3 regions of the Desulfitobacterium chlororespirans DSM 11544 genome follow, and region 2 is predicted to be linked to each of the others. Evidence: riboswitches for the same ligand, from Rfam matches in the RefSeq annotation. Region 2 holds a riboswitch; each other region holds the start of a gene.
What was found. Region 2 has a riboswitch for S-adenosylmethionine ahead of BUA14_RS07710 (trans-sulfuration enzyme family protein). Riboswitches for the same ligand answer to the same signal wherever they lie in the genome.
Positions count from the first base shown of each region.

Region 1: another riboswitch for S-adenosylmethionine. It lies ahead of BUA14_RS23480 (methionine ABC transporter ATP-binding protein); the one in region 2 lies ahead of BUA14_RS07710 (trans-sulfuration enzyme family protein).
Region 3: another riboswitch for S-adenosylmethionine. It lies ahead of metA (homoserine O-acetyltransferase MetA); the one in region 2 lies ahead of BUA14_RS07710 (trans-sulfuration enzyme family protein).

Region 1 covers NZ_FRDN01000017.1:75,042-82,187, reverse strand. Annotated here, with positions in the region: gene hisG (ATP phosphoribosyltransferase) at 1-296, opposite strand, end outside; gene BUA14_RS28190 (hypothetical protein) at 523-687, opposite strand; gene hisZ (ATP phosphoribosyltransferase regulatory subunit) at 1,245-2,396, opposite strand; gene BUA14_RS23485 (YerC/YecD family TrpR-related protein) at 2,398-2,739, opposite strand; SAM riboswitch class I at 2,993-3,093, shown strand; gene BUA14_RS23480 (methionine ABC transporter ATP-binding protein) at 3,186-4,208, shown strand; gene BUA14_RS23475 (methionine ABC transporter permease) at 4,201-4,878, shown strand; gene BUA14_RS23470 (MetQ/NlpA family ABC transporter substrate-binding protein) at 5,045-5,890, shown strand; gene BUA14_RS23465 (kinetochore Spc7 family protein) at 6,092-6,508, opposite strand; gene BUA14_RS23460 (hypothetical protein) at 6,788-7,146, shown strand, end outside.
Region 2 covers NZ_FRDN01000005.1:382,498-389,643, forward strand. Annotated here, with positions in the region: gene BUA14_RS27175 (PstS family phosphate ABC transporter substrate-binding protein) at 1-63, shown strand, start outside; gene BUA14_RS07680 (hypothetical protein) at 156-677, shown strand; gene BUA14_RS07685 (GNAT family N-acetyltransferase) at 751-1,278, shown strand; gene BUA14_RS07690 (ribosomal maturation YjgA family protein) at 1,329-1,721, shown strand; gene BUA14_RS07695 (TetR/AcrR family transcriptional regulator) at 1,785-2,435, shown strand; gene BUA14_RS07700 (MFS transporter) at 2,528-3,751, shown strand; gene BUA14_RS07705 (YczE/YyaS/YitT family protein) at 3,867-4,535, shown strand; gene BUA14_RS07710 (trans-sulfuration enzyme family protein) at 4,532-5,677, opposite strand; SAM riboswitch class I at 5,786-5,884, opposite strand; gene BUA14_RS07715 (hypothetical protein) at 6,132-6,488, shown strand; gene larE (ATP-dependent sacrificial sulfur transferase LarE) at 6,540-7,146, shown strand, end outside.
Region 3 covers NZ_FRDN01000010.1:145,363-152,508, forward strand. Annotated here, with positions in the region: gene serC (3-phosphoserine/phosphohydroxythreonine transaminase) at 1-369, opposite strand, end outside; gene BUA14_RS16575 (HDIG domain-containing metalloprotein) at 866-1,468, opposite strand; gene metA (homoserine O-acetyltransferase MetA) at 1,543-2,466, opposite strand; SAM riboswitch class I at 2,565-2,671, opposite strand; gene BUA14_RS16585 (cysteine ABC transporter substrate-binding protein) at 3,030-3,923, opposite strand; gene BUA14_RS16590 (amino acid ABC transporter ATP-binding protein) at 3,961-4,710, opposite strand; gene BUA14_RS16595 (amino acid ABC transporter permease) at 4,721-5,398, opposite strand; gene BUA14_RS16600 (amino acid ABC transporter permease) at 5,379-6,044, opposite strand; gene BUA14_RS16605 (exodeoxyribonuclease III) at 6,298-7,050, opposite strand.

The DNA of each region.
Region 1 (7,146 bases), on a different contig from region 2:
ACAAAGCGGCAATAGCCGAACCCCAGATCCAAAAGCTCTACCACGTCTTTATTTTCTTCCAGCAGGGTATCCTTACCGACAAAACCGATATCCGCCGCCCCATATTCCACAAAGGTGGGAATATCCGTAGGGCGGCAGATAATGATCTGAGCTTGGGCCTTTTCCAGGGGAAAGACCAATTTCCTCGACTCTTCACTGACCTCTTGGCATTCAATTCCTATCTTTGTCAGAGCTTCCAGGGAGTCCGTCAATAGTTTTCCTTTAGGAAGAGCGATGGTTAAGAAATTCCGAGCCAATCTCTCTCAACTCCTCTTCATGTATTTTATCACTTTAATTAGTTAAAGTACTAGCGTGTTATGGTTATTATAACAACCTCATTTTTCCCTGGCAATAGTTTTTTAATATTTAATAACTGATTTCCGATGAATTTCCTGCCGCTCTACCCATAGCTTAAGGACTGCCTGTAGGAGTAACAACATGTCCCGGAGCCCGACAACGTTGTCAGGTTCCGGGACATGTTGATCATTCAGAATCACGATTTTCTTCTTGAGTGGCAATGACTTTAAGCTCTGGAAAGGGTTCTCCATTCATAAATGCGACTTCTCCCTCCTCCTGTGCCTTCGAAAGGATATCCATGGCATCGGCAACTTTAGCCGCCAGCTGAAAATACATCTTCCGGTAATCCATCTCGTTTATACCCCCTATATCAAGCAGCGGCAAGGCTCCGAGTCATAACCCGGCCCCGGCGGCTGCTTTTATAGGGGAAATTAAAAAGGCGCATGCGAGGTTTTTTTTACCCTACACATGCGCCCTGCTTCGTTATCTGCTGAATCCTAACCCAACCCCAGTCAACCGGAAGCAAACCAGTTGTGAATAAAAAAGCGGTCCGCATAACCGGGTACACGAACAGACCTCTTCCATTGCCTAAGTCAGGAATAGGCTGAATCTCCTGCTGCGTGAAGCCGCACAGCCTGCTTCCCGCCGACGCTCCATTACACACACTTCACCCGCGGCACAGGCGCCTTGCTTGTGCAGAAAGGGGCGGCATTGTATAATAAGACTGTCGTCGTGGACAGCTGGACTGTTACGTGTAGGTGCCAGTACACCTGCTCGTGCCTGGAAGTGCTCCAACACTTTCAGGTCACGGCGACTTTTTAATTTCCACCTATTACTAATTATAGCTTGTTTGAAGTGAATTGCAAGGTATATGAGGGGTAATCTTCATGTACGCTTTTTGTCTTTAATCACTTTGCGCAAACGACTGCCTTAATTCCTTTGCACTCAGCTGATTCCATGGCTTGTTCCTGAGTCAGGGACTCCAGACACATCTCCACCCGTTTCCCCGTTTGACGGAGTTTCCGGGCCTCTGCGATCACTTTGGAAACATCACTGCCGTAGACCAAAACCTCCGGCCTTTCAGCATTGGAGCAGACCATCTGCTCAATGATCGCCTTGAGATTGATCGCAAAACCGGTGGCCGGGGTATCCTCCCCAAAATCACCGTACAGAGCGTCATAGCGCCCCCCCTCGACAACGGGGAAACCCACTCCGGGAACATAGCCCTCAAAGACCGCCCCCGTATAATAGCTGAAGCCGCGCAAAATCCCCAGATCCAAAGACACATAGTCCTGGACTCCGAAATCTTTCAAGTATCGATAGACCTGTCTCAGGGCATTCACCGCTTCCAGCAAGGAAGGCCGCCGGCTCCACTCCAGAACCTGATCCAGCATATCTTCTTTACCATGGAGATGGGGAAGCTTTAAAAGAACGTCCTGGACCCTTGCTTCAAAGCCATAATCCTTAACCAACCGCTCAATCCCTACAAAATCCTTGCGGGCCAGCTTCTCCTGATAATGGAGCTGGAATTCCTGAGGAACCCCTAACTCGGCCATAATGCCGGTAAAGATCCCCATATGTCCCAAATTGATTTGAAAGTCCATTCCGCCAATTTTGCGGAGAGCTTCAATGGCTAAGGCGACCACTTCGGCATCCGCCGCAGAGGAGGCCGACCCAATCAGCTCCACTCCCACTTGCCTGAATTCTTGTTTATGAGATTTAGAATAGCGGAAAACATCCGCCGCATAACATAAACGCAAAGGAAAGGCGGTCCCCCGCATCCGGGTGCTGACCATCCGGGCGATGGACGTGGTTAACTCCGGACGCAGCACCAGAACATGGCCCTGACGATCAAAGAGCTTAAAGAAACTATCTCCTTCTTCTTCAATCGGCTGGATGCATGCCCCATACTCCAAGGTCGGAGTGGCAACCTTCTGATAAGCCCATGCTTTGAATAAGTCCAGTGCAGAAGTCTCAGCCTGCTCTTGTAGGGCTAACTCATCAGGAAGAAGATCATGCATCCCTTCCGGGATTCTTAATCCCAAAGAACTTCGCGGCATATTAATCCTCCCCCTTTTCCTTCTCTTCCAGACGCTTCAGGACCATCTGATAACCGTCGGCCCCAAAGTACAGGCACCGCTTAACCCGGCTAATGGTCGCCGTACTGGCACCAGTGGATTGGGCGATGGTGGTATAGGTCACATTCTTCTCCAGAAGCTTGGCCACTTCCAGACGCTGCGCCAAAGACTTAATCTCCGCCACCGTAGCGATATCCTGAAAAAACCGATAGCACTCTTCCCGATCCTTTAATAATAAAATAGCATCAAAAAGCGCATCTGTTGAAGAATCACGCAGGCGCTGATCAATCCCCTTGAATTCATCGTCTTTGTAGTCATCCATCATCGATCATCTCCTTATACTTCTATACTTTAATTTATTAAAGTATAGGGCCCTTGTCAATATTCATAACCTCTCTTCAGAAAAATTTGTTTAGTCCCTCATTTGTTTAACCTTCCATAATACTCTGTTTGAAGCATTAAATAACTCTCAAGGAAACCCTTCAGGCTGAAAAAATTACTTGCCAAGACGCTATACACTATGTTAAGATAATGTCTATCAAGATTTCAACTGAAGCTTGACTCTAAGTTAATAAACACTCTTATCCAGAGTAGGTGGAGGGACTGGCCCGATGAAACCCGGCAACCGGCATGAAAATGCACGGTGCTAAATCCTGCAGGAAATACTGGGAGATGAGAGGAAACCCGACTATAACTCCGCGGATTTCCTCGTGGAGTTTTTTGCTATTTTTTTGCTATATTGAATTAGAACCCTAACGAGGAGGAACAGCGTTGATTAGAATTGAGAACTTAACAAAGGTTTACACCTCCCGCAAAGAGCAAGTAGTAGCCATTGAAAATATCTCCCTGGATATTCCCAAAGGAGCCATTTACGGCATCATCGGTTTAAGCGGTGCCGGTAAAAGCACCCTTGTCCGTTGCATCAACCGTTTGGAAGAGCCCACCGGGGGTAAAATCATCATCGATGGTCAGGATTTAACAGCCATGTCCGCAGTAGAACTCCGGCAAGCCCGGCAAAAGATCGGCATGATCTTTCAGCACTTCCATCTGCTCCAGTCCCGCACCGTTTTTGATAATATTGCTTTTCCTTTAGAAATTGCCGGTTTTAAAAAACCAGAGATAGAAGCGAGGGTTAAAGAGCTGCTCCCCTTAGTAGGCTTGGAGGATAAGGCCCATGTCTATCCTTCCCAGCTCAGCGGCGGTCAAAAGCAAAGAGTGGGAATTGCCCGCGCCCTGGCCACCAACCCCAAAGTACTCCTTTGCGACGAGGCCACTTCTGCCCTTGACCCCCAAACCACTTTATCCATCTTGAATCTCTTAAAGGATATCAATCAACGCTTCGGCTTAACCATTATTATGATTACTCACGAAATGAAAGTGGTTAAAGAGATCTGCTCCGATGTGGCCGTCATCCATGAATCAAAAATCGCTGAACAAGGACCTGTGGAATCCGTCTTTATCCAGCCTCAGTCCAGCGTTGCCAAGGAATTTATCTCCACTGTATTTCCCAATGAACTCCCTGAAGATTTGCTTCGTGAACTGGCCACTCATCCCAATTCTCAGATTGTGCGCATCCAATTCCTGGGTTCACGGGCATCAGACCCCATCATTGCCGACCTGATGAAAGAATGCGAGGTTCGGGCCAATATCCTCTACGGAAGCATCGACCACCTCCGCTCCACGCTCTTTGGCACCTTAACCTTAGAGCTGCAGGGAGATCCTGAACAACTGGCTTTAGCTCATCAATATCTCTCCCAGCGTGAACTCAAAGTGGAGGTGATCCAAAATGTTTGATTTTACCAACCCTCAATACTGGGATACCATCTACCAACTTCTGGTCCCTGCCACGGGAGAGACTTTGTACATGGTTATCGTCTCCACTCTGCTGGCTTATCTTCTTGGTGTTCCTCTGGGGGTCATTCTGGTCATCTCTTCACCCGATCACATCTCACCGAATCCTTGGATAGAACGCACCCTCGGGACAGTGATCAATATCTTTCGCTCGGCACCTTTTATCGTTTTGCTTCTCGCTTTGATTCCTGTCACTCAGGCCATCATGGGCACATACATCGGTACGAATGCGGCAATAATCCCTCTGGTCTTTGCCACGGCACCCTTCGTAGCCCGTATGGTGGAGAGTTCGCTTAAAGAAATTCCTTACGGGGTCATTGAAGCGGCCCTATCTATGGGCTCCTCACCCTGGCAGATTATCCGTAAAGTTCTTTTACCTGAAGCTAAGGCCTCTCTTATCTTAGGCGCCGCCATCACCACCATCAGCGTTGTCGGTTATACCGCCATGGCGGGGACCATCGGAGCCGGCGGCTTAGGAGATGTGGCTATCCGCTACGGGCATCAACGTTTTCGGACCGACGTGATGATTATGACCGTCATCATTCTCGTGATAATCGTCCAATTAGTTCAACTCTTTGGCACCAAACTGGCTCGCCGGATTAATCACCACTAAGCATGTTCCAAGCGCTCACTCAAATTCATGGCGGGCGATACCGGTACTCCTGTCATGTTCTTTGGAGAGAAGGCTTGAGCATATATCTTCTCAAGAGTATCTCACAGAAATGTCTTCATGTGTATCTTCAGAGGAAAAGAAAGAAGAATTTAAGGAGGAAATAAGAATGAAACGTAAACTCTCGACTTTAATTATCGGCTCCGTAGTAGCCCTGTCCTTGGTACTTACCGGGTGCGGAAGCACCCCTCAGAAAACCGACACTCCGCCCGCCTCAGGTAATGCTAATCAGCCCGTGACGATCAAAGTAGGAGCTACCCCCGTTCCCCATGCCGAAGTACTTGAATTCGTCAAACCCAAATTAGCGGAACAAGGTATCAATCTGGAAATCGTTGATTTTACGGATTACGCTCTTCCCAACCCAGCCGTTAACGACGGATTACTCGACGCCAACTACTTCCAACACACTCCTTACTTGGATACCTACCTTGCTCAAGGCATGAAGTTGGCGATCATCGGCACCGTGCATATTGAGCCCATGGGCTTCTACTCTGAAAAAGTAACCAAAATCGATGAACTCAAAGACGGTGATGCTATTGCCATCCCTAACGATCCCTCCAATGGCGGCCGCGCTTTGGCCGTCTTAGAACAAGCCGGATTGATTAAACTCAAAGACGGTGCCGGTGTTACCGCAACAGAATTGGATATCGCTGAAAATCCTAAAAAGCTAAAAATTCAAGCCATTGAGGCTGCTCAACTTCCCCACGCTCTTACTGACCCCAAAATTGCCGGAGCTGTCATCAACACCAACTACGCTTTAGAAGCCGGCCTCAATCCCACTGAGGATGCTATTGTCCTTGAAGGCAAAGATTCTCCTTATGCCAACATCGTGGTCGCCAAAGAAGATCGCAAAGACGATCCCAACCTCAAAAAATTAGTGGATGCTTTGAACACTCCAGAAGTTAAGAAGTTTATTGAAGATACCTACAAAGGTGCCGTCGTTCCTGCTTTCTAAGAGTTAACGCTTCACCCCATATAAATATAAATAAAAGCCGTTCCTCAGTTGAGGGCGGCTTTTCTCATTGCCATACACTCTATGATTTTAATCTTAACAATTAATCCTTACTCTTACCCTTCGCCAGGTTCACTAAGTATAAGTCCTTAATTTTTCGATCATGCTTACTGGATTCCATTTGTAAAGCCTCAACCTTAGTACCTAAAATCTTAATTTTTCTTTTGACTTCCTCATAAACTGTTTCTGTGTCTCCCGCCAATCATAAAAAAGAATATCCAACTTCTTACCAAAGTCTTGTTCCATCCTGACCTGAGATTGCCTAAGGACAACCAGATCCGTCTCCATCCGTCCCTGGGATTCCTTCAACCCTGCTACATCTTGCTTTACTTCGGTCAGCTCTATCTTTATCCCTGCTACATCTTGCTTTACCTCGGTCAACTCCGTCTTTATCCCTGCTACATCTTGCTTTACCTCGGTCAGCTCTGTCTTTATCCCTGCTACATCTTGCTTTACCTCGGTCAGCTCTGTCTTTATCTCTGCTACATCTTGCTTTACCTCGGTCAGCTCTGTCTTTATCTCTGCTACATCTTGCTTTACCTCAGTCAGCTCCGTCTTCATGCCAGTGAATTCATTAAGTAACTTTTCCCAAATGCTCCAGCATCAAATCCTGAAATTTCTCATTATCCATGAATCCACTTCCCTATTCCTAGGAATGGAATAATTATATCATATCCCCTAAATTAACCCAAAGATAAGTTTCTTTAATGCCTGTACTTACCCCTTCCATGATTACCATATTTTTGATGGCATAGAACGGGTCACTCCTCACACACTATAGACAAATTACCCAGGATGAAGAACTCAATCAGCATCCTGGAACATGAGGAGAACATCTCTATGAATTCCTTCGATAAAAAAATTCAGACCCGTTTGCGCATGCATCCTGAGATGCTGCGCCACATTCTAACCGAGCCCAATGAAGAGACTCTCACGACCTTGACCCGCTATAAAATATTTGAATCCAAGGGGGCCTATCTCAGCCAGCTCCTGCTTTCCCTGCTTCCCCAATGGGAATACCTGGCCTGCGAAGGCAATACCCATTTAGGGCAAATAATTCGCAACCTGGAAAAGACACCCATCAGTCCGGTTTCTCAAGAATCGGATTTTCTGCGAGCCAATCTGCTGCGCATCCGCATTCTTGCTGAAACTCCGGGAGTATTTCCTTTCTCTCCCTTCATCATTCAGGAACATCTCCT
Region 2 (7,146 bases):
CAGTGGTTAGTCGCGATGACCGGATTGGGTGCCTTACAGACGTTATATGAGTCTCCGCAATAATTCCAGGATTGAATCAGTAGTTAAAGAATGCTTTAGGATAGAAAGAGCAGAAAATCGGCAGGAAGTGGGTTGTTTTAGAGGAGGTAAAAAGGATGAATCAGCGCGAGATTGCCAGTATTGGGTGCAAGCTTATCGGGATTTTCTTTGTCGTTCAAGGGGCCAGACTGCTTTCGTTTAATGTCCCTGTAGCGGCAAATATGATAGCTGATTATACTTTGACTAATATTGTGTATTCGCTAATTACGATTCTATTTGGTATTTTACTGTGGTGCTTTTCCGGTAAATTAGCTAAAATTTTGGTTAAGGAAAAAAATCGAAATGAGGCTGTCGGAATAGGAGCTAGTGATCTACAGAGAATAGGCTTTTCAGTATTGGGACTTTATTTTATTGGGCATTCATTGCCAGAATTGGTAACTAAATTAGCCAGTTTGCATACTTCCAACCATGGGTTGCCGGGGCTGCCCGGATTACGAATATATTTTTTAGGAGGAACAATAACCGAATTGCTTATTGGGATAGGCATTTTTCTTGGTTCACAGGGGTTGGTTAATCTATTGAATCTTATTAGAACAGCGGGATTAAAGAGAGATAGTGATTCGGAATTGGAAGAATGATAGAATAATAGAATGGAAGCATGCCAGGAATAAGGTTGGAATGCAGCAGTAGATTTACCAGGAGGGAATAAGAATGGAGTATCATATTCGACCGATAGAAATTGGTGATGGGAAGGGGATAAATATATTAAGGCGCATGCCTGGAGTTTTTGAAAATATTTTGGGTATCCCGTCCGAGCAGTTAAAGCGGAATGAGGATTTTATCGCCAATTTAGATGCCAACCAGCATCAATTTGTGGCGGTAGCCAGGTCTCAGGATGGTCAGGAAGTGATTATTGGACATGCAGGCTTAACGGTATATCCTAATCAGCGCCTGCGGCATAGTGGCGGCATTGGCATAATGATTCATAAAGACTATCAAAATCAGGGTGTTGGCAGTGCCTTGCTGAGCAAGCTTATAGATGTTGGGGACAACTGGCTAATGTTAGTTAGGATTGAGTTGACTGTATTTGCAGATAATGCCAGAGCTATACATTTGTATGAAAGGTTTGGTTTTGAAAAAGAAGGAGTAAAGCGCTTGGCGGCAATAAGAAATGGCAAATATGTAGATGAATATCTGATGGCCAGAATAAACAGATCAAATTATAATTCACAGTCTTAATTTAGCCTATGGGGCCTCGCTATGCTTTCCACATCGAAGAGGAAATGATTATGACAATAAAAAGAAATCGATGGACTTACCTTACCTTGGTTGGAGTAACAATAATACTTGGCTTAAGCAGCCGGCAGTTTTCGGGGTATTTTCCCTATACAATCAATCTCTACTTGGGAGATGCCCTATGGGCACTTATGGTTTTTTTTATGTTTTGCCTTATTTTCAGGTTGAAAGGAACCGGCTGGCTTGCTGCAGCAGCGTTGCTTTTCGCCTTTGGAATTGAAATCAGTCAGCTTTATCATGCTCCCTGGATTGATGCTATAAGGCAAACCCGGCTGGGAGGTTTGGTGCTGGGGTATGGCTTTTTGTGGAGGGATTTAGTGGCCTACACCATCGGAGTGGCAGTGGGAGCAGTCATGGATAGGCGGATAAACGCTTATCTACCTTGACATCTAGGTAGTAGCCTGCTATTATACATACCGAAAGTATGTAATAAAAGATGGGGTATCACTATGGCACGCAATAAGTATCCTGAAGTAACGATAAACCGCATTCTCGATACAGCCATGAAATTGTTCATGTCCAAAGGATATGAGCATACGACGATCCAGGATATCATCGATGGATTGGGAGATTTGAGTAAGGGCGCTATTTATCATCACTTCAAGTCAAAAGAAGAAATTATGGATGCGGTGAATAAAAGATTAGCTGAGCAGGGGATAGCGGATATAAAAACAGTTGCTCACGATCGTAATCTATCCGGGTTGGATAAGCTTGGTAAGATGCTTATGTTTTCTATCCAATCGGCCCAACACGAGGCTCTCGACCAGACCGTACCGCCGTTTCTTAGAAATCCTCAATTATTGGCTCTTCATATGCGTGATACTATGGGCTCTGCAGCCGACCTGCTTACAGGTGTTATTGAGGAAGGTATGAGAGATGGATCTATTCATACAGCTCAACCCCGTCAGCTTGCCCAGATGATTCTCTTGTTTTTTAACGTTTGGTTTAACCCGTGGATGTATTCCTGGACTCCCAATGAGTTAAAGAACATCATTTTCTTTGCAAGAAATGTATTTGAAGAAATAGGGGTCCCTTTATTTACGGAAGAGGTTCTTCAGTCCATTGACGAACTCCATTCGCTTTCCCAAAAACAGAAATAGCTATTCTTTACATATGGATTGTAGAGAATAGCTAATATTTTAAAAAGATACATACCAAACGTCGGTATATTTTAGAAATAGGAGAGGTGAGCATGAGTATCGATTCAACCGATGGGAAACAGCCATGGAAGAGAAGCTTTTTTACGATAACTATTGGTCAAACAATGTCTATAGTTGGAAGTTCAGCGGTACAGTTTACGCTAATTTGGTGGGTTGCCAGCAATACCTCTTCACCACTTGTGTTGGCTATGGCAGGGTTGTTTGCTTTTTTGCCGCAATTATTGCTTGGCCCTTTTGCTGGGGTCTGGGTAGATCGCTTAAAACGAAAAACTGTAATTATCTGTGCCGATCTCTTTATAGGGATGGTAGCCGCTGTTTATGCACTGATCCTTATCGGAGTAAATCCGCCTTTTTGGTCGGCGTGTGCTGTTCTCGGGATTCGTGCCATTGGCAGCGTTTTTCATACTCCGGCGATTCAATCAGTGATACCGTTGCTGGTTCCGGAGGAAGAGCTTGTTCGGGTGAATGGTTGGAGTCAATTTGCTCAGACAGGTGCTCTGATGCTGGGGCCGGTTTTGGGAGCGGCACTGTATGCAATTTTTCCACTCCCCATCGTATTATTATCTGATTTAGCGGGAGCATCGCTGGCAAGCATTGCTGTGGCAGCAGTCAAAATCCCTGAGTTAAAAAAAGAGAAACAGCTTGCTCCAAATTTTCAAAAAGAAATGCGAGAGGGAGTGGCTGTTTTCCAGAGAGATAAAAAACTGTGTATCGTTACCTTGGCGGCTGCATTTTCCATGATTTTTTATATGCCACTTTCTTCATTCTTTGCCCTGATGACCAGTGACTATTTTAAAGCAAGCGCTTGGCATGCCAGTATAGTCCAATTTGGCTATTCAGGGGGAATGATGTTGTGTGCTTTGCTGATCGGAGCCTATGGCCGGATCAAAAAGAAGCTGTTCGTGGTGCATATTGGACTTCTGGGATTAGGACTTACCTCTTTTTTCTGCGGTTTACTTCCTCAGAATGAGAACGCTTTCTGGCTCTTTGCAGCATTATGCACGCTTATGGGAGCAAGCGGAAACCTCTATAATATTCCCTATATAGCCTATATGCAGGAGAAAATCCCTCGTGAGGTACAAGGGCGTGCTTTTTCTATCATGGGCAGCCTCATGTCGGCAACAATGCCGCTGGGACTTTTAATCGCGGGACCAGTAGCTGAAATTTACGGGGTAAAATTCTGGTTTTATCTAACCGGTATGGCGTTTTTTATCATTACAAGCATTAGCTTTCTTTTGGTTGCCTCCCGGCCCTAATACCGTTTTAAGAATAGGATATTCTTAGAAATAAAATAAAGGTTTGGAAATGTGCGCAATAAAATGTTACACTTATTAGATAATCGATCAGGAGATATTGAGGAGAAGTGCGGATATGAGTTTATGGAAAAGGCTTATGTATTTATTTTTGGGCACTTTTTTATTATCCTTGGGCATTGTGATGACCATGAAAGCCAATTTAGGCTATGCCCCCTGGGATGTGTTCCATCGGGGGACTGCCGATACTGTCGGCATGACGATTGGCAATGTTTCTATAGTGGCCAGTTTGGTAATCTCTATCATAGTCGTATTGCTTGGAGAGAAGCTGGGTATTGGCACTATCTTTAATATATTTGCCATCGGAATTTATATGGACTTACTGTTACCTTTAAAACTAATCCCTGAGATGCAGAGTTTCCTTCCAGGGATGATTATGCTCATTCTTGGTTTATTCCTTTGCGCTTTTAGTTCCTATCTCTACATTGCCTCTGGTTTTGGAGCAGGCCCAAGGGATAGTCTGATGGTGGCTTTAGAGAGAAAGACTAAACTATCGATAGGGCTTTGCCGTGGGATTATTGAAGTAACGGTGTGCTTGATAGGCTGGATTTTGGGCGGACCAGTAGGAATTGGTACAGTTATTTCTGCATTTGGAATAGGTGTCTGCGTGCAAATGGTCTTTACTTGGGTGAAATTTGATGCGACCTCGGTAAAGCATGAGACCATTGATGAGACCTTTAAGAATGTGAGAGGGTTCTATAAAAAATCCGCTGGAGGAGATGCCTAAAGCATCTGTTTTAAAGCTAGTTCTAAATCGCCAATGAGATCTTCGGCGGCTTCGATGCCCAGGGATAAGCGGAGAAGACAATCGTCCACCCCAAGCCTTGCCCTTACTTCGAGAGGAATATCAGCATGGGTTTGGGTAGCGGGATAAGTGATTAGAGATTCTACACCACCAAGGCTCTCCGCATAGGAAATAATCTGGAGAGATTTTAATATTGCGGGGACTAAGCTGGGGCTGTTTACCCGGAAAGATAGCATAGCTCCGAAGCCTCGGGCTTGTTCAAGTTGAGTTGCATAGCCGGGATGATGCTCAAGCCCGGGATAATAGACCGCGGTGACAAGGGGGTGCTTCTCCAGCCATTGTGCAATCTGGAGGGCATTTTCTTCTTGTGCTCTCATGCGCAGGGCCAAGGTTTTCAAACCCCGGATAACTAGCCAGGAATCCTGGGGGCCCAATGTAGCGCCGAGAGAGTTCTGCAAACGTCCAAAGCGAGCTGCAAGTTCTTCTCCTTGAACCACGACGAGGCCCGCCACGACATCATTATGGCCACCGAGATATTTGGTGCCACTATGAATAACAATGTCGGCACCTAAGTTTAGTGGTTTTTGCAAATAGGGTGTAAGAAAAGTATTGTCCACTATATTTAAGAGACCGTGCTTCCGACACAAGGAAGCGATCCCCTTTAGGTCGGCAACCTTCATAAGAGGGTTGGTTGGTGTTTCGGTGAAGATGGCCTTTGTTTGGGGACGGATCTCTTTTTCTATGGCACCGAGATCACTGGAATCCACAAAAGTGACTTGGAGGCCAAAGCGGCTGAAGACCTCCTCAAGGATACGGTAGGTTCCTCCATAGAGATCTTCGGTGACGAGAAGATGCTCGCCCTGGGAGAATAAGGAGAGGATGGTAGTGATGGCGCCCATGCCTGAGGAAAAAGCAAATCCTTTGGTACCTTCCTCCAGGCTTGCCATAGCATCTTCTAAAGCTTGGCGGGTGGGATTGCCGGTTCGCGAGTAATCAAAGCCTGTGCTTTTGCCGAAGCCGGGGTGAGCAAAGGTAGACGAATGGTAAATAGGAAAGCTGATCGCTCCATAAGGATCGCGGCGATTGCCGATCTGGGCCAGTTCGGTTAAAATATTCATTTTCATTCCTCCTACTATGAACATATTGGCAAAGATATTCATGTTGCTGAGCTTCAAAGAAGATTTGACCTAACAAAAACGACCTCCAAAGAGGTCGTGAATTGTTTCCACGTCCTCTTATCTTCGAACCTGATGGTTCTCTGGATTTAGCACCTCACATATGTAGGTTGCCGGGCTTCATGGGGCCAGTCCCTCCGCCTCTCTTGATAAGAGCTTTGACATAAATTCATATTTAATTCACTTTAGCCTAATAAGATGTTTAGGCTAATATTATATTATTCCTATGGGCTTTGCAAGTGAATTTTTTGTGTTCAGATATACTTCATTCTGAAAAGAGGAAAATCCTATGCTTTTTGAGAATATCTTAGTTAAGCGGAGCTAAACAGGAGTCCAGCCTTGAACTGTTTTCACTGGGGACAAGATTGGTGGGTAACTGATTTATAATTTGTGGAGGAGAGCTATGATGATGGAGGCAATTCTTTTCTATTCAATAGCACTTTTTATTATTATATTTCTTGCCGTAAGGCTGGCTATACAGCCATTAATCAAAAGCACCAATGCCGTTGCGGTTAATGAGGAAAGTGAATTAAGCTTGGTTAAGTTGCAAGCTATCGGGGTGCTGGATAATGATGAATTAGAAGAAGTCATACAGTTTTATAATCAAAAGAAGGTTTCCAGTAAAAATATGAAAGAATTAGAACGCTATACGAAAGTGCTTTCGGAATTAGTCAGGCAAGGAATCTTGACTCAGGAGGAATATTCTCAAAAAATGGAGAAACTGAGAAACTACTATTTTAGCGATAGTTCTAAAGCATAGATCGATTGAAGTGTGAAAGTTAATTAAGTTTGAGTAATCTGGAGGTAAATCATGCAAGCAAAGCTGAATCACTTAAAGCAAATTATCAAAGAAATGGAAGCGGTTGTGGTGGCTTTTTCAGGTGGGGTGGACAGCACCTTTCTCTTAAAAGTAGCTCATGAAACCTTGGGGGATCACTGTCTTGCTGTCATCGGCGCTTCGGAAACTATGCCTTCAGCCGATTATAACAATGCTTTGCAGCAGGTCCAAGAGTTTGGAGCAAAGTTTTTGGTCATCGAAACTGAAGAAATGGGCAAAGAGGAGTTTGTAAAGAACCCTCAAAATCGTTGTTTTCATTGTAAAAATGAGTTGTTTACAAAGCTCTCAGGCATTGCCCAAGAGAAGAAGATCAATTGGGTTCTTGACGGGAGCAATGCCGACGATCTTAAAGATTACCGCCCCGGCATGCAGGCGGCCAGAGCGCTGGGGATCAGGAGCCCGCTGCAGGAAGCCGGTTTAAGCAAAGAAGAGATTCGTCAATTGTCCAAGAAGATGGGACTTTCAACTTGGGATAAGCCCTCCAGCCCTTGTCTATCTTCTCGCTTTCCTTACGGAGAGGAGATCACGATCGAAAAGCTTCGGCGCGTAGAGCAAGCGGAAATTTTACTTAAGGAACTAG
Region 3 (7,146 bases), on a different contig from region 2:
GTCCTCTGATGAGGCGACGACATTGATTTTGCCGTACAGCTTTCCCTCGGAAATAGCTTTCTTGGCCCATTGCCCGGTGTTCAGATGATCCGCCACCCGGTTCTTCATCAGGTTCATGGGAACCATGGCAAATTGCTGGGAGGCCCCTCCCTGGAGGAAGAGCACCTTGTAGTTATCAGGAATCTTTAGCAAGTCCCTTAAGTCCTGAGCGGCTTCGTTCATCATTCCTTCAATGGTCTTGGTGCGGTGGCTCATTTCCATGACGGACATGCCCGTTCCCTGATAATCCAGCATCTCCTCTGCGGCTTCTCTTAAGACTTCCTCAGGCAATACAGCCGGTCCTGCTGAAAAATTGTACACTCTTTTCATCTTGAAATTTCCCCCTTATTTATAATGTTTTATGAATGTTGACAGATATTGGGTTATCCAGAATAGACAAAACCCACCCCAGTCATTGGGGCGGGTTTTCCGCGGTGCCACCCAAGTTTCAGCCTTTACGGTTTACGGGCGGTAAATCCTGCCCCTATCCTCCTTAGTATCCTTAAGGAGAACTAGGACAGTGCAGCACAGAAAATAAATAAAACCTCTCATCCCAATCAGGGACGAGAGGTTATTCCCGCGTTGCCACCCATGTTGCCGTAATCGGCCAACTTATGTCCGCGATATCGGGCGGAACCCGTCACAATTCTTCATTGGCCACTCCAGGATGGAATCCACTTCGCTTCTATGACTGACTTGCACCAACCGTCAGCTCTCTACACATATTCGGCGCCGGACGTCCTTTCATCGTGTTGGACTATAGATTGACGTTGTTATGATTCTAATCTATTACACAGCTTTTTGTCAAGAGGTATCAGCAAAATAATTATTTTCCTGCTTCGACACCTGTTTCCACATTGCCTTCCAAGCCGATAGCAAGGGCGACGGTGCGCATTCCTTTGATGGTCTCTTCGATGATCTCGTTCAAATCCTTGCCCAGACGATCGGCTCCGGCTTCGATCACTTCCCGGTTGACATTCTCGGCAAAGCTTTTTTGCTTCCATTTCTTTTTAACGGATTTGGCAGTCAGGTCATGAAGGCTCTTGCTGGGACGAAGCAAAGCCGTGGCTGAGACCAAACCTGTCAATTCGTCAATGGTGAATAGGACTTTTTCCACGTTCTCCCGGGGCTCCACATCATGGACCAGACCGTAGCCATGGCTTTCAATAGCCCGGATGAATTCTGCCGGCAATCCTTGGGGGGTGAGGATCTCCCGGGTTTTGCGGCAGTGTTGATCAGGGTACAGCTCAAAATCAATATCATGCAATAAGCCGATATTCCCCCAAAGGTCAGGGTCTTCCTGATAAAGGGAAGCAAAATGGCGCATCACCGCTTCCACTGTCAGGGAGTGACGCAATAAGGTCTCGCTTTTTACATACTCATTGAGAAGCTGCCAAGCAGCCTCCCTATCCTTTGTATAATCCGGCATCCGACATCCTTCTTTCTATCGTGGTATTTGTATTTAGCAATACTTCAGTTGTATTTTTGATTGGACACAGCACTTTATCTATTGCCCAGTTCTTCAAGGTTATAGGGAGTTTCCTGATAGACATAGTAATTCAGCCAATTGGCAAAAAGTAAATTGGAATGCCCCCTCCACCTGACGACAGGCATCTGCCTGGGATCATCCCCAGGATAGTAGTTCTGAGGAATGTTGATGGGGAGTTCGTAGGATATATCTCGATCATATTCTGCTTTCAGAGTGTAGGGATCGTATTCGGAATGACCTGTGACAAAAATCTGCCGGCCACCCTTGGTCCCGACGAGATAGACTCCAGACTCCTCAGATTCCGAAAAAATCTCCAGCTCCGGCACCTTGACGATATCTTCTTTTCTGACTTCTGTATGCCGGGAGTGAGGAACATAAAAGATATCATCAAAACCTCTGAGCAAACGGATATCCCTGCGGTTTAAGGTATGAGGAAATACGCCGAACATTTTAGCCGGCAAGGGATACTTGGGAACACCAAAGAAGTGATAAAGCCCGGCCTGGGCTCCCCAGCAAATGAACAGGGTGGAAAAGACATTGGCTTTGCTCCAGTCCATAATCTTTTGCAGCTCCGGCCAAAAATCAACCTCTTCAAAGGGCATCTGCTCGATAGGGGCACCGGTAATGATCATGCCGTCAAATTTCTGATCTTTGATGCTGTCAAAGGTCTGATAATACTTAATGAGGTATTCTTCCGGGGTATTCTTGGAACAATGGGTTTCCGGGTAAAGAAGGGTAATATCCACCTGCAAGGGGGAATTCCCTAAGAGTCTGAGAATCTGTGTTTCTGTTATAATCTTATTAGGCATGAGATTGAGAATGACAATACTGAGAGGGCGAATGTCCTGATGTTCGGCACGCTTCTCTTCCATAATAAAAACATCCTCTTTAGTGAGTATTTCTGCTGCAGGCAGGCCATCGGGTACATTGATCGGCATAGTATTCTCCCTTCGCTACACTTAGAAAATTTTTTGTTCATTCTTCCCAAAATAAAGAAAACCTCTTTCCAAGAAAGAGGGTATCGCTAAAAATTCCTCTCTCATCTATCAATGCTTCCATCGCAGGAATTAGCACCGTTGTATTCATCCGAATACCGGTTGCTGGGTTTCATCGGGCCAGTCCCTCCACCACTCTTGATAAGAAATGGGCTGTATTTAGTTGATGACGATGTAAATCGTCATTGGCACTATATTATTACATCTTGGCACTAAAGTCAATCTGCTCTATAACAAAATTATTGTAAAGGGATTGTCCGAGTCGCGTAGCTTTACGCACAACGCTCTCTCCATAGCTCCGGGGCTGGTTAACCTGGCCGCCCCTCCGCTAAATCCGTTCACTCTTGTGCGTAAAGCTACGCTTGTGGGTCCCTTTTCAGCATTTATCTGAGGCTTTTGAGACTCCTTTACAGGTCTTTTTCATAACAGAAGACGGCTCTCCCCGGCTAAAAGCAGGATGAGAACCGTCTTATTCCTCATTATCCTTAGATATCTATACTCTGAGCTTAAAGTTTCCCGCCTTCGACAATTAACTCCTCAGGTTTTACATCGTCCCCGTACACGGGCAGGAGGGTTTTTTCATAGGCTTGCTTTACGAAATTTTCTTTAGCGAGCTCTGCCAACTCCTGATTGATCCAGTTTAAGAGTTCGGTGTCGCCTTTCTTTACTGCCGGTGCAATGGTGTCCGTGCTGCCTAAAGTAGGTACACCTACGGTGAAGCCCGGATTGGATTTGGCCCAGGCGAGAACTTCCGTATTGTCATGAGCTAAGGCGGCTCCCCGGCCATCTTTTAAGGCTTCAAAGGCTTCCGTGTTTTGATCATACTTAAGAAGTTCCAGATCCGGGTGATTTTTGGTCAGATAATCCTGAGCTGTGGTTCCTTTATTGACAATAACCTTCTTCCCTTGAAGCTGGTCGATAGAGGTGATCAAGGCTCCGTCAGGTGAGACGATGCCCAGGGCAACTTTCATATAAGGGTTGGCGAAATCCACTTTTTGCTTTCTTTCTTCTGTAACTGTGAAATTAGCCATAATAATGTCGACCTTGTTGGATTCGAGATAAGGTACTCTGTTGGCAGCCTCCACCAATACGAACTCTACTTTGGATTCGTCCCCTAAAAGGTCTTTGGCGAAGCGTCTGGCGATTTCCACATCAAAGCCTTGATTCTGGCCATTGGCATCTACATAACCAAAGGGCGGCTTATCGCTGAATACGCCAATCCTCAGGGTTCCCCGCTGCTTGATTTCTTCCAGGGAGCCTGCTGAAGAGGCACCGTTTGACTTATTTGCGTTGTTGGCATTATTTGCTTGATCGCCGCCTGTCTGGCCGCACCCCACAAGTCCGCCCAGGAGCAATGCTCCGGCCAGAACGAGGGCTAGGGATCTGATCATCTTTTTCATCTTTTCTCTCAACCTTTCTTCTCTTGGTTTTGGGGCACTAATATTGAAATATATTAAGAAATTGCTTCGCCCGCTCGGTGCGTGGGTTATTGAAGAACTCCTGGGGACCGGCAATTTCACAAATATTACCTGAATCCATGAAGACGACCCGGTCGGCGACCGCTTGGGCAAAGCCCATCTCATGAGTGACAATGATCATGGTCATTCCCTGTTTGGCCAGGCCCAGCATCACGTCAAGAACCTCCCGGACCATTTCCGGATCAAGGGATGCTGTCACCTCATCAAAAAGCATGATCTCCGGATTCATACATAAGGCTCTGACGATAGCGATTCTCTGCTTCTGGCCTCCGGATAGCTCTCTTGGCCAAGCGTCTATTCTATCGAATAACCCCACTCTTTCCAAAAGGGCCTTGGCTTGCTCCATGACTTGGCTGCGTTCCCTGTTCTGTACCTTTGTCGGCCCCAGGAGAATATTCTCAAGCACCGTCATATGGGGAAAAAGATCATAGTTTTGAAAAACCATACCGATCTGCTGACGAATCTGCCCCCAATCGACTTTTCCTCTGATCAGGCTTTGACCTGAAAGCAGGATATCTCCTTTTTGAATGGGTTCAAGACCATTAAGGCAGCGGAGCAAAGTGCTTTTGCCGCATCCGGAGGGCCCTAAAACCACAATGACCTCACCTCTGCGAACCTGGAGATCAATCCCCTTAAGAACGGGTTTGCCCCCATACTCTTTATGCAAATCCTTGATTGCCAATAAAATCTCTCTTTGCTCACTACTCATTGAATCACTCCTAACTACTCCACTTGGCTTCCAGTCTCTTGGCCAGACGGGATAATGGATAGCACATGATGAAGTACAGCATAAAAATAAGTCCATAAATCCAGAAGGAGGCAGTGGGAACGGTAAAGCGAGCGTTCTCGATAATCTGCTGACCGACTTTGAGGATTTCCACCACCCCGATAAGTACCGCAAGGGAGGTGGTCTTGACCATCCGTGTGGCCAGGTTAATCGTGGCAGGCAGCATCCGTCTTACAGCCTGAGGAATTAAAACATACCGGTAAAGCTGCCCAAAGCTTAAACCCAGAGCTTTACCGGAATCGCTCTGATGCCGGGGCAAGGACTCCAGGGCGCCCCTGACGATGTCACCCATTTCTGCCGTCCCCCAGAGAATAAAGACAATGATGACGATGACCTCACCTTCCAGATGAATATTAAAGACTGAGGTTATGCCGAAATAGCCGATGAATAACCAGACAAGGACGGGAATAATTCGGAAGGCTTCCAGGTAAAGGCGGCAGAGCACTTTGATCAGCTTGGATTTCATGGTCATGAGCAGACCAAAGGCAATTCCTGTGCAGGCAGAGATTAAGATAGCGATGAAGGCAATCCTTATTGTAACCAGCAACCCCTCCAGCAGACGCACTATATTCTGTGAGGTAAAGAGCATCTCAAGGGCCGAATTCAGCATAGCGCACCTTCCTCTCCAACCAAGTCAAGAACAAAGACAAAGGCAACAGGATGATTAAGTAAGAAACGACCAACATCAAGAGGGATTCAACGGTCTGATAATACATCCCAATCAAATCTTTGGTAACATTCATAAGATCGAGAATAGCGATGGCTCCGAGGACGGAGGTTTCTTTGAGCAGGAAGATACAGTTGGCACCAAGGGCTGGGATGCTGAAGGAAAAAGCCTGAGGGAATACCACATAGCGGATCAGCTGCCACCTCGAAAGCCCTAAACTCAGGCCGGATTCAATCTGGGATTTGCTCACCGCTTCCATTCCGCCGCGCAAGGCCTCAGCCATATAACTCCCTCCTAAAAAGGAAAGACCGAGAATCGCACAAGTTGTCTCACTTAATGTCACCCCCAGCTTCGGCAGTCCAAAATAGAGAAAGTAGACCTGGATCAGCAAAGGGGTATTCCGGGAGAGCTCTATATACCCTCCCATGATCGTTTTTAAAAGAGGTATACGGTAATACATGATGACACTGCAGATCAGGCCAAGGAGCAGGGAGAACAGTGTCCCCCCAAAAGCCAGCTTTAAGGTAAGCCAGGCCGCTTTTTCATATAAAGGGATGTTTTGAAGAATGAATTCCCAATTTAAATTCATGCCGGCCTCTCTTTCAGTCCATTCTGCAAAGCTTCTTTGCTCACACACATTTATATAATTCCTATATATTTAGTATGACATATCGGAATTATATATTCTGACTGTCGCTCTGTCAATCCTTAATTTTTGCCAAAGCAAAAAAGGAACCGACAGCTTTTGAACCGGAATAAGGTTCGCGAGATGTCAGTTCCTTTTTCTTTTTTAGTTGGGCCGCACACTATCTGTGGGTCAACAAACTATTAACATAGGAGAATCAGAAAATTTCCAGGCCCACCGGGCAATGATCGGAGCCCATGATCTGATCGTAGATCATAGCGTCTTTGAGCTCATTCTTCAGGCTTTCCGAGACACAAAAGTAGTCGATACGCCACCCTGCATTATTGGCCCGGGCATTGAACATATAGGACCACCAGGTGTAGGCTTCTGTTTTATCCGGGTTGAAATGGCGGAAGGTATCGATAAAGCCGTTCTTAAGAAGTTCACTGAATTTTGCCCGTTCTTCATCAGTGAAGCCGGCATTTTTGCGATTGGTTTTAGGATTTTTGAGATCGATCTCCGTATGGGCGACATTGAGATCGCCGCAAAAGATCACTGGTTTGGAGTTTTCCAGGTTTTTAAGATAACTGAGGAATTCCGCTTCCCAGATCATGCGATAATCCAAGCGGGCCAAGTCCCTTTGCGAGTTTGGGGTGTAGACCGTAACCAGGTAAAAGGTGTCGAATTCAAGGGTAATGACCCGCCCTTCCTGATCATGCTCTGCTTGGCCGATCCCATAGGACACACTCAGGGGTTCTTTTTTGGCAAAGACTGCGGTTCCGGAATAACCTTTCTTCTGAGCAAAATTCCAATAGGCATGATACCCCTCCAACTGGAAAGGGATCTGCTCTTCCTGAAGCTTGGTTTCCTGAAGGCAAAAGATATCCGCTTGCTCCTGCTGGAAAAAGTCCATAAAGCCCTTATTCAGACAAGCCCGCAGGCCATTGACATTCCATGATATTAATTTCATCCCGTTCTCTCCTCTTAATGACGTTCTTTGTGCCATTAATCCCTTTGGATTGCAGCTTATTTGGTCATTGTCTATTTATAATCAGTCTAGCTTTGT